2 regions of the Vibrio maritimus genome follow, and region 1 is predicted to be linked to the other one. Evidence: riboswitches for the same ligand, from Rfam matches in the RefSeq annotation. Region 1 holds a riboswitch; the other holds the start of a gene.
The links. Region 1 has a riboswitch for cyclic di-GMP ahead of LY387_RS10790 (TfoX/Sxy family DNA transformation protein). Riboswitches for the same ligand answer to the same signal wherever they lie in the genome.
Positions count from the first base shown of each region.

Region 2: it holds a riboswitch for cyclic di-GMP, as region 1 does, so the genes downstream of both, LY387_RS18820 (hypothetical protein) here and LY387_RS10790 (TfoX/Sxy family DNA transformation protein) in region 1, are expected to answer to the same signal.

Region 1 covers NZ_CP090438.1:2,376,568-2,384,655, forward strand. Annotated here, with positions in the region: gene torD (molecular chaperone TorD) at 76-729, shown strand; gene purR (HTH-type transcriptional repressor PurR) at 1,067-2,071, shown strand; cyclic di-GMP riboswitch class I at 2,251-2,339, shown strand; gene LY387_RS10790 (TfoX/Sxy family DNA transformation protein) at 2,457-3,047, shown strand; gene LY387_RS10795 (TVP38/TMEM64 family protein) at 3,166-3,849, shown strand; gene LY387_RS10800 (DUF2007 domain-containing protein) at 3,850-4,182, shown strand; gene LY387_RS10805 (alpha/beta fold hydrolase) at 4,163-4,960, opposite strand; gene glgA (glycogen synthase GlgA) at 5,111-6,568, opposite strand; gene glgC (glucose-1-phosphate adenylyltransferase) at 6,570-7,787, opposite strand.
Region 2 covers NZ_CP090439.1:479,783-487,870, forward strand. Annotated here, with positions in the region: gene LY387_RS18815 (beta-N-acetylhexosaminidase) at 76-1,953, opposite strand; gene LY387_RS18820 (hypothetical protein) at 2,182-3,282, opposite strand; cyclic di-GMP riboswitch class I at 3,298-3,380, opposite strand; gene LY387_RS18825 (HD domain-containing phosphohydrolase) at 3,508-6,342, opposite strand; gene LY387_RS18830 (ABC transporter transmembrane domain-containing protein) at 6,543-8,088, shown strand, end outside.

The DNA of each region.
Region 1 (8,088 bases):
ATTTTTCACACAACAAGTTATTGCTATTCATCTTTATTGGCTAAAATAGAGTTATCATTTTTGGAGATTATTCAAATGCAAGAAATCAAAGCATTTAATGAGCAACGCGCAGAAATCTATTGGTGGCTTTCAAGCCTATTCGCTGCCGAGCTCACTGATGATGAACTCAACAAATACCATAGCCCTGAAATTCGCTCTTTCTTATCTGGCTTAGGAGAAAACCCTTCCCTAAAAGAACCCATTCAGGTCTTTACAGAGTCCTTGAACCGCCTTCAAGTCAGAGAAGACGCACAATTAGAGCTTTCTGCCGATTTTTGCGATCTATTTTTAAAGTCGGACAAGCATGGCGCATTGCCTTATGCCTCTATGTATATTGGTAAGTCTGGTCTTTTAAATGATCAACCTGCACAGGATATGGCTGACCTGTTAGCTAAGCACAGTGTGGCAGTGAATAAGGACTTAAATGAGCCAGCGGATCACCTCGCGATCGAGCTAGATTTTCTAGGCAACTTAATCATTCGCTCCAATGAGCTTGAAGCGGAAGCACATATGAACGATGCGCTGCACGAGCAAGCAGAGTTCATCAAGAACTACTTGATGACATGGCTACCTCAGTTTGTTGCGAAATGCCAAACCAACGACGAGTTTGGGTTTTATGCCTCTGCCGCTAAACTACTCGAAGCATTCTGCCAACTTGACTACACCTACCTAGAGGGTGAGCAAGGCTAGCCAACCTTAAAGCGCAAATCATTTGCATCACATCTGTGAGAATTAATTTGCGCTTTAGTTATAAATTTATTGGATAAGTCATTGCCAGCGCCCAAACCTAAGTCTACAATCCGCCGTTTAAATGCAAATGCCCTTGGCATTCAACGCGGACTTGTGTCCAAAAACACCTGTTGAAATCTACGCTCTGAGCTTTTTTCGCCGTGGCTTGCATGCAACTTTCGGTTTTCGCAGCCAAATACTATGTTTACAACAACATAGCGTTATATGTTTGCAAAGACCACTATACTTGAAGCGGTACCAACGTTAATTATCAAGCCGCGACTAATAGGATATCACTATGGCAACTATTAAAGATGTCGCCCGCCTTGCAGGCGTTTCAACGACCACAGTATCCCACGTTATTAATAAGACTCGCTTTGTTGCTGAAGCAACTCAAGAAAAAGTGATGGCGGCGGTCGACGAACTCAACTACGCACCAAGCGCCGTTGCACGTAGCTTAAAATGTAACTCAACGAAAACCATTGGTATGTTAGTGACTCAATCAACTAACCTGTTCTTTTCTGAGGTTATCGATGGTGTTGAGAGCTACTGCTACCGCCAAGGCTACACGCTGATCCTATGTAACACTGGTGGTGTGTATGAAAAGCAACGCGATTACATTCGCATGCTGGCAGAGAAACGCGTGGATGGCATCCTCGTGATGTGCTCTGATCTTACCGAAGAGCTGCTAGAGATGCTTGATCGTCACGCCGACATTCCTAAAGTTATCATGGACTGGGGCCCAGAAAGCTCACAAGCGGACAAGATCATCGATAACTCCGAAGAAGGCGGTTATCTCGCAACGAAGTTCCTGATTGAAAAAGGTCACACTGATATTGCTTGTCTAAGCGGTCACTTGGAGAAAGCCGTGTGCCAAGAGCGTATCATCGGTTACAAACGTGCCCTTGCTGAGGCAGGTATCGAGATGAAAGACGATCGTATTCTTGAAGGCAACTTCGAATGCGATACAGCGGTTATCGCAGCTAACCGTATTGCTGCAATGGAAGACCGACCTACCGCTATCTTCTGTTTCAACGACACCATGGCGTTTGGCCTGATGAGTCGCCTACAACAACTGGGTGTGCGCGTACCTGAGGACATCTCTGTCATTGGTTACGATAATATCGAGCTGGCTGAGTACTTCTCGCCACCTCTAACCACGGTTCACCAACCTAAACGTCGTGTCGGTAAAAACGCGTTTGAGATTCTATTAGAACGAATCAAAGATAAAGGTCATGAAAAGCGCATTTTCGAAATGCACCCAGAGATTGTTGAACGAGACTCTGTCAAAAGCCTTACATAATGCTGACAAAAGTGCCTTTCCAGGCACTTTTTTTTGAACCCCATTCAAGTTTTCTTCTCTCGATTGTTAGTTTTTTACGCACCCTCAAGCACAAATAACCCACCATTATTTGAACCAACATCACATTTTTGCAACTGAGTAATCATAGGCTTATGTCGTTTTCATTTATTCTAATGAAGTCACGCACAGGGCAAACCATCTGAAAGGGTGGGACGCAAAGCCTCCGGCCTAAACCAATTTTTAATTGATAGGTAGCGGGGTTGCCGATGGCAAGGGGAGAAGACTCAGTTATGGCATATGCCTAACAGAGCTCTGACACCTGATTGCTATACTCTCGGACCTGATTCTGGTGACACAATCAATAACACCGAGAAAAGAATAAAGCATGGATAATCCTATACTAAAAAATTCAATGCAATTATTCGCTCAGCTTGGAAGAGTAAAGTCTCGCTCCATGTTTGGGGGATTTGGCATCTTCGTAGATGATACGATGTTTGCCTTAGCAGTGAATAACAAATTACATATCAGAACTAACCGTCAGACCGTATCCACCTTCAAAAAACTGGGTTACAAGCCTTATGTTTATAAAAAGCGTGGATTTCCCGTTGTTACTAAGTACTTCGCGTTACCTGAAGACTGTTGGCAAGATCAAGAAGGTATTCTCGATCACGCTAAACAGGCACTCGAGTTCGCGAAAACTGAGAAAGAGCAACAATCCGAAGCGAAACCTAATCGCCTGAAAGACCTTCCGAATCTTCGCCTTGCCACTGAGCGCATGCTCAAAAAAGCAGGCATTGAATCAGTGGTTGAACTTCAGGATCATGGTTCGGTTGAGGCTTTCAAGGCCATTCAGAGAACCCATTCAAGTACCGTAGGTTTAGAGCTTTTATGGGCTCTTGAAGGTGCGATAAATGGTACTCATTGGTCTGTGATTCCTCAGACTAAAAGAGACGAACTGGCTAGCTTAATTAATTAAGTTACGGTCATCTCGAGAAAAAATCAGCCTTATGGCTGATTTTTTTGTATTAGTTGAAAGGAAAAACATACTCAGCCTTTCTACTACACTAATACTGAGTCATCAAAAGGATATCGTCATGAGCAAGAAGCTGATACTAGGATTGGTTTTGGTTGCTGTCGTCATTTATTTGGGCATCAACTTTGGTCAACATCTCACACTAGAAAACGCAAAAGTACAGCAAGTAGCACTGAGTGAATACATCAATGAGAACTTTGTGGCTGCTGCCCTCACCTATTTCTTCGCTTACATAGCGATTACTGCATTCTCTGTTCCAGGCGCTGCCGTGGTTACCTTACTTGGCGCAGCACTGTTTGGCTTTTGGACTAGTTTACTGCTTGTTTCATTTGCGAGTACCATAGGCGCTACATTGGCATTCTTGAGCAGTCGCTTCCTACTTCGCGATTGGGTACAAAGTAAGTTCGGTTCGAAACTTGAGACGATCAATAAAGGTGTCGAAAAAGACGGTGCTTTCTATCTATTTTCTCTAAGACTCATTCCTGTGTTCCCATTTTTCTTGATTAACTTATTAATGGGTCTCACGCCAATTCGAGTCTCTAAATATTACTTGGTGAGTCAACTGGGTATGTTGCCAGGAACTGCAGTCTACCTCAATGCGGGTACTCAGCTAGCGAATATTGACAGTCTATCCGGTATTGTTTCCCCTACCGTGTTGGCATCATTTGCCCTACTCGGTTTGTTCCCACTTATTGCTAAATGGATTATGGGAAAAATCTCTCGCTCGCCACAGGTACAGGAATAGATGAAGATATTTGTAGGCAATAACCCACCAGAAACACATATTGTCCAACAGCAGTTGATGGCTGAAGGTATCGAGTGTGAAGTACGAGGCGAAGGTGTTTTCGGGTTACGAGGGGAAGTACCGTTTGACGAAAATTCACTACCCTACGTTTGGCTTTTCAACAAAGAGCAAGAAATGATGGCACGAGCTGTCATTCAAGATTGGCAAAAACAGGCTGAGAAAAGCGGTAACGTGCCGTGGGTATGTCCAGCTTGCCATGAGACTAACGAAGCGCAATTTGGCGTCTGCTGGAACTGTCAGACGCCACAAACAGCTACGATGCCACAGACTTAATGAAATCTATTGAGTGCTTATTGAACTCTTCTGGACGCTCAACATTGCACACATGACCACAATCTTTGATCTCTAATAGACGGCTGGACTTATGTTCAGCCACCATCTCTTTGACTGGCTTAATAAACATATAGTCTTTATCACCCATCAGATACAAAGTCGGAATCGGCAACTCTCGGTCTTTAAAGTAGCGGTTGAGAGGGTTCACTTCTGTCGTTAGACGATACCAACGCTTAAACTCTTTTTGGCACAATTTTTTCGCTTCACGGACGAATAGCAGCCTTGATTCTTTTTGGCCTTTTTGCGGCATAACAATGTACGCAAACAAGCTGTAAAGCCACATATAAGGGATAATGTGCTTACTCCAGTTGCCAATTTTCACCAGAATTTGCGATCGAGTATTAAAGCGAGTGACTGCACCACCTAAGACCATGGAACGAACTCTAGAGTGTGCCAACTCGGCAATATTGCGCACAATAATCGTTCCCAAAGACATACCGACAAAATGAGCTGACTGAATCTTAAGATGATCAAGTACTTTGACGATATCCAGCGTCACCTCTTTAAAGGTGTACTTGTTCGACATAATGTCTTTAAGGAGTTGGTTTGACTTACCGTGACCGCGCAGATCAATAAACAGCAGGTTAAAGTGCTCTCGGTAAGCTCGAATCTGTTTAAACCATATGTTTGAGCTTCCGCCTGCCCCATGTACGAATACCACCCACTCATTACTCGTTGGGTGCTGATAAGTTTTATGGAATAGCAAGCTCTCTGACATAGTTCTCAAGTTTCGTGATGTATGTGGGCGTTACGTTACCATAATTCGCCGTTTTACGGACAAAAACTAACAGGAATTTTGGTAAAAATGATTTACAAGTGTAGTCGATTATAAAAAAAAGCGGCATAACGCCGCTTTTCAGTGTTTGCTCTAGTTTGCCTCGAGCGCCAGGTCGTACATCTTGACGTACTCTTTGGCTGACTCAGTCCAACTGAAGTCTTTTCGCATTGAGCGAAGCTGCATTTCATGCATCTGCTCAGGGTGTTGCAGATAGAATAGCAGTGCGCGTTGCAGGACAATTAACAAGGCGTCATGGCAAGGTTCAACAAAACCAAATCCAGTCGCATTGTTAGGGTCATCATCAAAATCAATAACCGTGTCTTTCAAGCCGCCGACTTTACGCACAATTGGTAAAGTACCATAAGCCATACTATAAATTTGGTTCAAACCACACGCTTCAAACTCAGAAGGCATAAGGAAGAAGTCTGACCCTGCTTCTACCAGATGAGCAAAGCGATTGCTGTAAGCTTCGACAAACGCCAACTTATCAGAGAACTCTTCCGCCAGATCATTAAGATGAGAAGCAATTTGCGGCTCACCCGTACCAATAATGACGACTTGAACGTCATTCTTTAGGAACTTATCCAAAATAGGAAGGATGTAGTGAAAACCTTTTTGGTGCGTCAAGCGACAAACCATGCCAATCATCGGCACTTCACGCTCTGGTAGGCCGAGCTCTTTTTGTAGCGCTGTTTTTGATGCGAGTTTACCCGCTAGCATGCTTTCTAAGTCATCGTTGTAATGCTCAGGCAAATACTCATCATGGCTTGGGTTCCACTCTGAGTAATCGCATCCATTAACGATGCCATGGAGATCTTTGGCACGATGAACGAAATCATCAACCAAGCCATGTGAGCCTAACGGTGTCACCAGCTCAGCGGCATAGTTCGGGCTCACTGCATTGATCTTATCTGCAAAAGCAATACCCGCTCGCAATGTACTTACCCAGCCGTCACCGTACTGTAGAAACTCCATCCCAGAGAGATGAAGCTCAGGAATAATCTCTAACTGACTGTAAGAGAAAATCCCTTTGAAAATCGCGTTGTGCACTGTCAGTACTGACTTAGTACCATGAAAACGCTCATCTTCAGCGTAACGAGTCTTAAGCAAGAATGGGATAAGACCTGTGTGCCAATCATTCGCGTGAACAATTGCAGGCTTAATGCCTAGCTTTGGTAACACATCCAGACTGGCTGCTGCGAAAAATCCAAAGCGCTCGCCATTATCAGCGTACGCTCGGTTGTGTTCTGCATACAGTTCTGGACGGTCAAAGTAACGGTCACATTCAATGACGTAGACTTCGACACCATCGAGATGGGTTTTCTTGACTTGATAAGGTGTATGAGGCCAATGCTCTAGCTCAGTGGCTAGCACGAACTCATACTGATCCTTGTTTGGTAATTTTTGGTAGCCTGGCAGAGTGATGGCTACGTCCTTGCCAAGTTCTTGCAGAGCTTTCGGCAGAGCCTTGGCAACATCTGCCAAGCCTCCACTTTTAATAAGTCCCTGAACTTCTGAAACTGGAAACCATACGTCTATGTTTCTCATTCTAGAATCCAACTTTTGTCCCTTTTTTGATGACAACGATGCCACCTGGAGACACATGGAAACGCTTCGCGTCGAGTTCTAGATCTTCACCGATCACAGTTCCAGGGGCAATTTCAACATTCTTGTCAATGATTGCGCGCTTGATTGTACAACCCGCACCAATCTTAACGTCTCCTAGAATAACAGATTCACTCACAATAGAACCAGCAGCAATGTTACTTCTGAATCCGAGTACTGATTTGAAGATTGATGATCCACGTACGTAACTACCACCAGCAATTAAGCTGTCGGTAACTTTGATCTTTTCGTGCTCAGCATCCACAAAGGTAGCAGGTGGCAATGGTGGGTAATACGTATGCAGTGGCCATTTGCGGTTGTACAGTGAGAACTCAGGGTCTTCATGAAGCAGATCCATGTGAGCAGCCCAGTACGAGTCGATAGTACCTACATCACGCCAGTACGTTGTATCCTTCTCGCCGCTGATTTTATTGGTAGAGAAATCATAAACATAAACGCCACCTTCAGGGAACATCTTAGGAATAATGTCTTTACCAAAATCATGGCTCGAGTTTTCATTCTCAGCATCAAGACGGAGCTCTTTGCATAAACTTTCTGCTTCAAAGATGTAGTTACCCATAGACACCAGTGCCATATCAGGGTGACCAGGAATCGATTTCGGGTTCTCTGGTTTCTCTTCAAAACCAATCATTTTGCCGTTTTCATCGACCTCGATAACACCAAACTCTGATGCTTCTGCCAACGGCATACGCAGCGCAGAAACCGTAAGTTTCGCCTCACGACGTTTGTGGAAGTCTAACATCTGACGGATATCCATCTTGTAGATATGGTCAGAACCAAAGATACAAACATGCTCAGGGTTGGCAAGTTCGACAAAGCGAACGTTTTGGTAGATAGCATCAGCGGTGCCTTCGTACCAACGTTTACCGTCGCGCATCTGAGCTGGGATTGGGTCAATAAATCGGTCAGTGATGCCCGTCAGGTTCCAACCTTTGCGCATATGCTGATACAGGGATTGAGATTTAAATTGGGTAAGAACGTAAATTCGCATCAAGTCCGCATTAATAAAATTATTAAGTGCGAAGTCTATAAGGCGATAGCTTCCTCCAAAAGGGACTGCAGGCTTACTGCGAGATTCCGTAAGAGGACGTAGGCGAGAACCTTCGCCTCCAGCAAGGATCATTCCTAAAACACCAGCCATTGATTACTCCGTTTTTATTACAGCTTTCCATGTTGCTAGACACTAAATGTATTTATTTGGGGGGTATCTAGCTTCGTTATTAACGGATGACAATGTCGATAACTACACCGGACATTCAAACGTTGAATCTTGTATATAAGTCGTTTGAGAGGCTCTATTTTGTTTATTTTTCAGCCTCAAATGTTCCATAACTTTCGTATGGTTTTTCTCTAAATTATCGTTTTGAAACGAGATTACAATGCATGATCACTCAATATTAAGCATTGAACCCAATTGCATTTAAACTCGTGTTATTGATCAC
Region 2 (8,088 bases), on a different replicon from region 1:
TGCCGATCTTTTGTAGATCGACATATAGCGGAGAATGAAAGCCAACTGATATCAAGCTGGCTTTAAATCAACAAATTAACCCCTACGATAGTTGATTCCTTTACTCTCTAGATAAGAGAGCTGGGCGGAAACCCTAGGCAGGAAATGCGACCAATCTTTATTTTGTGTCGATGTCCAGGCAATTTCAGCGACAGCAAACAATCTTGGATATAACAAAAACTCTAGTGTTTGTTTATCTTTAACAAACTCAGTCCAAACTAGCGCTTGCGTCCCAATCACTTGCTGGCTGTTCTCAATGTTAGATGGCTCAAACTGATAGGCGGTTTTAAGATCAATCGTGCCCGCCCACAATACACCCGTTTCATTGATGTCTTTATTCCAAGCCATATCTAGGTAAGTCGCTTGAGCAGGGCACATAATAACCGGGTACCCCGCTTTTGCTGCTTTTTGTCCCTCTGCACTATTTGACCATGCACAAACCGTCGCATTGTTGGTAATTTTGTTGCCGTGACTCGCTTCCTCCCAAACTGCAATTCGTCTGCCTTTATCTGCTATGTATCGCTCTAGATGCGAAATCAAGTGTCCTTCAAGTTGTCTAACATCTTCAAACTCTAGCTCCGTGGCTTTCTGACTACAGGCTGGAGATTTCTCCCACACATGAGCAGGTACCTCATCCCCACCTAAATGAATCACCTCAGACGGGAACATCTCACACACCTCATCAAGGATAGTTTCGAGTACTTCATAAGTCGCTGGCAGGCCCGGGTTGAGAACGTTATCTTGATATTGCTGAATCGAAACATAGTCAGAAGTGTCTTCTTTCTCAATCAGCAAATGAGGAAGCGCCATAATGAGAGCACGCGCATGTCCTGGTATATCGACCTCAGGAATGACAGTGATCTCTCGCGCCTTCGCATACGCAACCACTTCTGCTATTTGCGCTTTAGTAAAGAAGCCGCCATATCGATTCGAACCAGACCCAAACTGCGGAGGCTGAATCTCGCCCTCTCCGCGCCATGCACCTAACTTGGTAAGCATCGGATAGGCGTCAATTTCCATTCTCCATGCTTCATCATCGGTTAGATGCCAATGGAAGGTGTTGAGCTTTAGCCAAACCATCTGGTCAATGACAGACTTGACCGTATCGATGTCGTGAAATGAGCGAGCACAATCAAGAAACTGACCTCGGTAAGAGTATTGAGGCGCATCTGTAATCACCACACAATCAACTGTATCTCGTCCTGTTACCACTAATTGAGCTAGCGTCACAGCACCATAAAGAAAGCCGCTAGAGCTTGACGCCTCTATCTTTACAGACTCCTCGCTGATGGTAAGTTGATAAGCCTCTTCTGCTAATTGCTTTGACTCAACAAAAGAAACCAGAGGATTAGCGTTAGTCTGTTCAAACTGGGTATCACTAAACTGTTGTGTCAGCCAAGAGATCGCATTGTGAGAGACTTTATTCGCCAAACTCATCGACACAGAGTTTTGCCAAATGAATGTGCCTTGCTTTGCCACTACTAGATTGGGCTGAGGAATCACACCGGCTTTTGGTGCTGGCATTGGTTGTACATTCAGTTTAAGCGATTCAGGCTGGGGCATGCTATGGCTGCCAATAGCAACCTCGATGAATTCCTTACCTACTTTCAAGTAAGGTCCGTTAGGTCTTTCTGACAGATTAAACAGCCCGCTGGTATTACTCTCAATCGTTACTGTCCAACTTTCACCAGCAGCAATTCTCATTCCTTCAAGTGGGGTAAGTTCAATATGAGAGCCAACTTGGCTTTTCACTACACCATTGACCACTTTACTTTTATCTAAAAATCGCGGCATATCAAAACACAATACAAAATCATGGAGCTGCGAGTCCGTTCTGTTCTCTAGAACAATGTGGAGCTTTAGCGATTGAGTTTCGTTGTTTACCACTTCGAAGTGCAGTGTTAGATTACTCACGATATTTCCTTATTACTCGGCTACTGGCGGGGAAGTTACATTTAGATCTGGCAACTATCCAACCTGGGTTCGATAACTTCAACTAAGAGTATCAATCGGTAATATCACTGTCGGTAGGCAGTATGAGATTAATTGAAAAGTGCGAGTGATCGTTGATTATTTAAAACTGACAGGCATTAAAAGCGAAAAACCCCGCAGAGCGGGGTTTTTATGGTCATATATCAAGACTTATTCAATGACCGCAAACGCAGCATAGCCGTCACTGTTCATACCAAACACGTAGTATTGGTCTCCATACGAGTAAATACCGTTGACCTTACTCATATACTCTGTTTTGGTTTGCGCGTCATTCATTTCAGCATTATAAGAATCTGCAAACTCCGTCTTACTGAGTGCTTCTATATCAACGTTCTTATAGGCACCTTCCACATTTAAGGAGATTGGCGCCTTTATCGAAGGATTAGTTTTACCGTTCGCAATGCGTTTGCCAGAACCTAGCACTTCTAGGTGAACTTCCTCACCGTTTTTACAAGCACTGTTACACGAAGGTTTTGAACCTGGTTTTAACTTCCAATAAGTAGGAATACGGGTTCCCTTCGCTATATAGTTCTCATCTTCAACGAATGAAGGGTCGTTAGCGTTGTATGATTTGAAGTAAATGTCATGCTTCGCTCTTTGATAACCGACAATAAACAGACCATCATCTGACACATGCGTTCCTCTTGTATCCCAAGCCCAGTTGTTACCTTTAGAGGTACTCGTCGGTGACAGATTCATTTTCTTTGCCATCGCAAAACTTAGTTGGCCAGTGTTTTTATCAGCTAGAACGGCTCTTACTTGAGTTTGTGAAGAAGTGCGGTAGATAGACTTATTCTGTTTTTCGCTTGAAGTACCAATCGCTACTTTGACATTCTTACGAATTAATTGAAGGCTCGAAACGTCATAGTTTGGACTTGTGATGTCTTCAACCGAAAAAACCTCATCATATGGCTGCTTCCATAGTGCCGATGTACTTACCTCATCTAACTCCACAGATAATTTGTCATCACACGTAGGGCTTAGTGATTCTAGTACTGTTGAATCACCCGATAAATCACCGCTCACGACGATGTTCTTCCAGCCTCTATTTAATGTCTTTCCATTAGAATCTAACTCACAATCAGTGTCCGAAATATTCGCTCTAATGACAGCAAGTGCAGAGGAATCATTTATAGCAAAGGAGCGATACTCCCCTTTGATATCAGAAATATAAAAATCAATAGCAGCAAAAGATGGTGCAGAGAACGCCAAGAGAATACTTGTCGTAGCAAAGGTCTGTTTGAGGTTCATAGTGCTTTCCTTGTCATGTGCAACCCGGCTTACTCTAACCTCATAAGAGTCCCGTGGCTTTCCGTCCTGCCCTCGCGAACAGTTTGGCATTGATAAAGTCGTTGCTAATGTTAGTACTTTAGTAGTACTTTGCTGACACTTTTGATAGTAATGTGATAACAATCAAAATATGTGCAATAGCGCATAGAAAGTTGTTGATATACATTCTTGTTTTTGCAGCATAACTTACAAAAACGCCGCTATATTTACTTCATCAATCTGCTCCTCGAGCATGTATTCTCGTGCAAACCTCAAATACACACCAGACGTCAAAAATAGTCTGAACAAGGATTCATCTAGGTGGTTATCTTTAACCATATAACTCATGATCTTAAGTGACTCTGACAGTGTTTTCGCTTTTTTATAAGGACGGTCAGCGCTAGTTAAAGCTTCAAATACATCTGCAATCGCCATAACCCTTGCTGCTAGCGGCATCTCCTCTCCTTTGAGTCCCATCGGATAGCCTGTGCCATCCATTTTTTCATGGTGTCCACCAGCAATAGAGGCGACATTTTGCATATGTGCAGGGAACGGCAAAGATTCTAGAATTTGAATCGTTTGAATGATGTGATCATTAATGATGAAGCGTTCCTCTTCTGTGAGCGTTCCCCTACGTGTCGATAGATTGTACACCTCACCCTGATTCGCTTTGTATTGGGTTGGCTTCATCGTGAAACGTGGATCGCTTTGGTGAGGGGTATCCCAAGATATGAGGTGCTCAGGCATGTTAGCCAATAGCGTTTCTTGTTGGGGGAGTTGCTCTTCTGTTTGATGGCGCTGCCTCTCAACCCAAGAAATGCCCTTGCGTTTACTTAAGGTACGTATCCAACGAGTTTTCGCTATTCGCTCCAACCGCTTAAGGTCTTCATCACTGACAAATTCACCCCCGATATTAAGCGACGCGATGAAGTCAAAATCATCATCAATTTGTGTATGCAGTTCCTCCAGAACACGCTTTGCTTCTTGACTCAATTCGCCAAAACTTTCCTTCAACAACATAATTTCTTTATCTCGCTTAATCACTTCAAAACGAGTTCTGATTTCATGTATTCGGTCATAGATGGTTTCGAGCTTCGTGGATTTATCAACCACATGTTCAGGCGTAGTGATCTTGCCGCAGTCATGTAGCCAAGCTGCCATTTTCAGCTCTTGCCACTCTTTCTCATTAAGGTGAAAGTCATTAAACGGCTCTAATGTGGATTCGTGCGCCGCTTGTGTTAGCCATTCAGTTAAGACAGGTACTCGCTGACAGTGATTACCTGTATACGGCGATTTTTTATCAAGTGAGCCAGCAAATACTTGAATGAAGGAGTCCAAAAGAGCTCGCTGAGACTCCAGCATTTGCTGAGTTTCAATTGCAATAGATACGTAACCAAGTAGCGTCTGCAAATAGTCGGAATACTCTCGATAAATCGATTCTGCACCTCCCTTCTCAAACATCAGACCAAGTGCACCAATAACGACCTCTTCTCTATTTTTCAGCGGTATGTATATCACTTCACTTTTTTCGGGAAGACTTGCTTCAAATTGCAGATGGTTGAGCTCGTGTAGTGGGAAAACCTGACCCTGTTTATTTACAAAAACATGTTCAATAAACCGAGCAGCATCTTGCGTGGAAATACTTTTAGCGTGAACATTTTGAGCCCTATTAAACTGGACAACATGAGGAACCAACTCATCACTTTTCACATCAAGTAAGTACAGCAATACTCCATCAGCAGAGACTGAGGCAGCTGTGTTGCCGCACACCAGTTCAAGCATGCTGTCTAGGTCTTGTTGACGTGCGATACCATCCGTCAGCGTAATAAATCGAGATATCGTCGCTTGAGTCGACATTTGGGCATGATTCAATTCTTGTATCTCTTTGATATAACTATGCGGGAGTGGTGAAGTATCGAACGAGAAGTTCTCAATTGCTTTCGCTTTTTCGGTCGCTTTCACAATAGGCTTTGAGATAAGCCTTGAGACCAAGTAAATACAGGGCAACATCAGCAGCAACACTATCAAAGACGCATACAAGGTTTGCTGCTTTATCAATAGTCCTTCATCAAATATTGATGACGCCTTTGTCGCCATTAACAAATGGATGTGCTCACTATTCATCGGTTTGATGGTAACGATGCGCCCAAACCAATTTTCTTTCTGAAATTCAAAGCGCCCGAGCTCAACACCTCCTTTTTTTCGGTCTATCGCATGTGGGACAATGTCTCGATTAATATCAGCGATCTGCAAAATGTCACCATTGTTTTCACTACTAAGACCGCTAGAAAACGCGTACACAGCGCCATCGTCGTTATACAGCACTCTGATAGAAGATTCGTTGGTCAGTGTATCTTGCAAACTTTGGTGTAGATCTTTGAGCATGACATGAACAGAAACTCTCAGCCCTTGCTGATTTACCTGTGATATTACAACCCCCATTGCAGTGGAGTTAGCGAGCTTAGTCGGTTTGGAAATCGTATTACGCCCTGGGATTACTGACGAGTTATCTTGATAAGCTAGGTGAAACTCTTCCTCATTGACCTCTAGCCTCTCAACAAAGTTGAGGCTGCTATCGTAGGTATAAACCTCAACTACGCCACCAATCTCATGCGCCACGATATATCGCGATTGCTGATTGTTAATCACGATATCAGGTGTCAAGTCTTCTGATACTCGCTTTACGATCACGCTATCACCATCTTTGAAAGAAAAGGTGTAGGTCTGCACATGATCAAACCGTGAGAGCAAATGAATCACTTCTGGTACAACCCGTAACCGCTCAAACCCAACAGAGGCATTGAGGCTATGGCTGTTAGAGAAACTACCCAGTGCAGAGAACGCTGTGCCATAGTGACTATTTAATTGGTACTTAGTTTGCTCAGCGATTCGTTCAAATATCTTACTATTGGCCTTAAAAATCACCTCTGACATCGCTTTGTTACTGAGTGCCATCTGCGTTCCAGATGCAATAGCAACAACGAATATAATGATGGTGACGATATGAACATGGATTGGAAACGACCTTTTCGAGATTTTCATTACATTCCCTGTAAACTGAGCGCTCTTGTTTAAAAATAGAACTTTTCTCATCCTCACGTTCAAATTAATCCTCGATATAAGACTCAAATCTTCAACTTCAAAAATACAATTCCGTTAGATAACATTTTCCTTCGTTACTATTTGAAAGTTCGCTATTTCTGTCCGAATCTTAATTCATATGGTTCATAAGTGGATTACGTATGGAGACGACACTTTCAGCAGGCCTATCAAGTATAAGGAAAGTCCTTATACCCTCGATACTGATCAACATTCTTTCCCTAGCGGTTCCACTAACTGTTTTGCAGATCTATGACCGCATTATTCCAAACCAAAGTTATGGTACCGCGACGCTTTTGCTGTTTGGCGCTACTGTTGCCGTGCTTCTCGACGCATTTTTGCGTTTTGCGCGAAGTTGGATACTGGCGGCAGAATCCTCGAATATGGAAAAGGCTCGCTATGCCTCAGCTGTTCGCGTGCTCGCAAGCTCACCAACCGCAGAGATTAAAAAGCTGAAGGTTGGAGGCGTTCAGAATGGATTGGAGTCAATATCTAAGATCAAGGATATATATTCGGGCGGGTTACTATCGGGCTTGATTGATGTTCCATTCGCACTACTGTTTCTTTTCTTAATCTACTACGTCGGCGGGGCTTTAGTCCTCGTTCCTTTGACTGTCTGGGCGATTACCTTCTCAATCGTTTGGTTTTCGGGAAGAAGAGCCAAGCGTCGAAGTGAGAAACACGCTCAACTCGATGATCTCAGAGCTGGATTTCTCATTGGACTTTCTCGAAATCTACTTGGAATCAAACGTCAGGCAACAGAGTATCGTACCTACTCTACGTTTAAGAAACTAAACCAAAAATATCGACTCATCACCGCTGACGATGAGAGAAAGAACGCGTTTGCTCAAGAGTGTATTTATCTAGCATCTCTAGGGACATCGGTAGTCCTCGTTATCGCAGGTGCTTCACATGTGCTTTCAGGAGAGTTAACCACCGGTGGTTTAGCTGCTTGCTCTATTCTCGCTGGCAGAGCTGTCGCCCCATTAACAGCGCTCACAAATCTCAATATCCGCTACGCCAATATGCAAACCTCGATTCAAAGCGTGCAAGAGTTACTAAAGCTAACGCCACACAAAGAAGGGTTGAATAGAGATTTAACGTCTTTTAATCGAGTAGCTTATCAGAATGTCATATTCAAGCGGTACGGGAAAAATATCACTCTTAACACCGAACTCAGCCGTGGAGAGATATACCTAGTAGAACATTCCAATGGTGAAATTGCCGGACAGACACTCGCAGTGATGGCTGGAGTCAATACGGTCATTGACGGTGAAGTGAGCGTTGACCAAGTGGTTACGGATCCCAACTCGATGGCTACTATCACCTCTTATTTGGGTTCTCGTGGTTCGATCTTACAAGGATCAATCTTGGATAACTTGTGCGGATTTAATTCAGAGCTTTCTGAGCGTGCTTTGTCATACAGTAAACAACTTGGTCTTTATGATGTGTTGACTCAGCTCCCCGATGGCCTTGAGACTAAACTGGCAGACATGCCCACGATACCGCTCAGCCACAGCAGTATTCGTTTAATAAACCTGTGCTTCCAACTTGCTAAACCCACACCACTTCTATTGATAGATAAACCAGAAATTGATCTCGACATAGATACTTGGCCAAAGCTCGCTGCGGTCCTAGAGAACGAGTCTAGTAACGGTAGGACACTCGCTTTGGTCACTCACAATACGG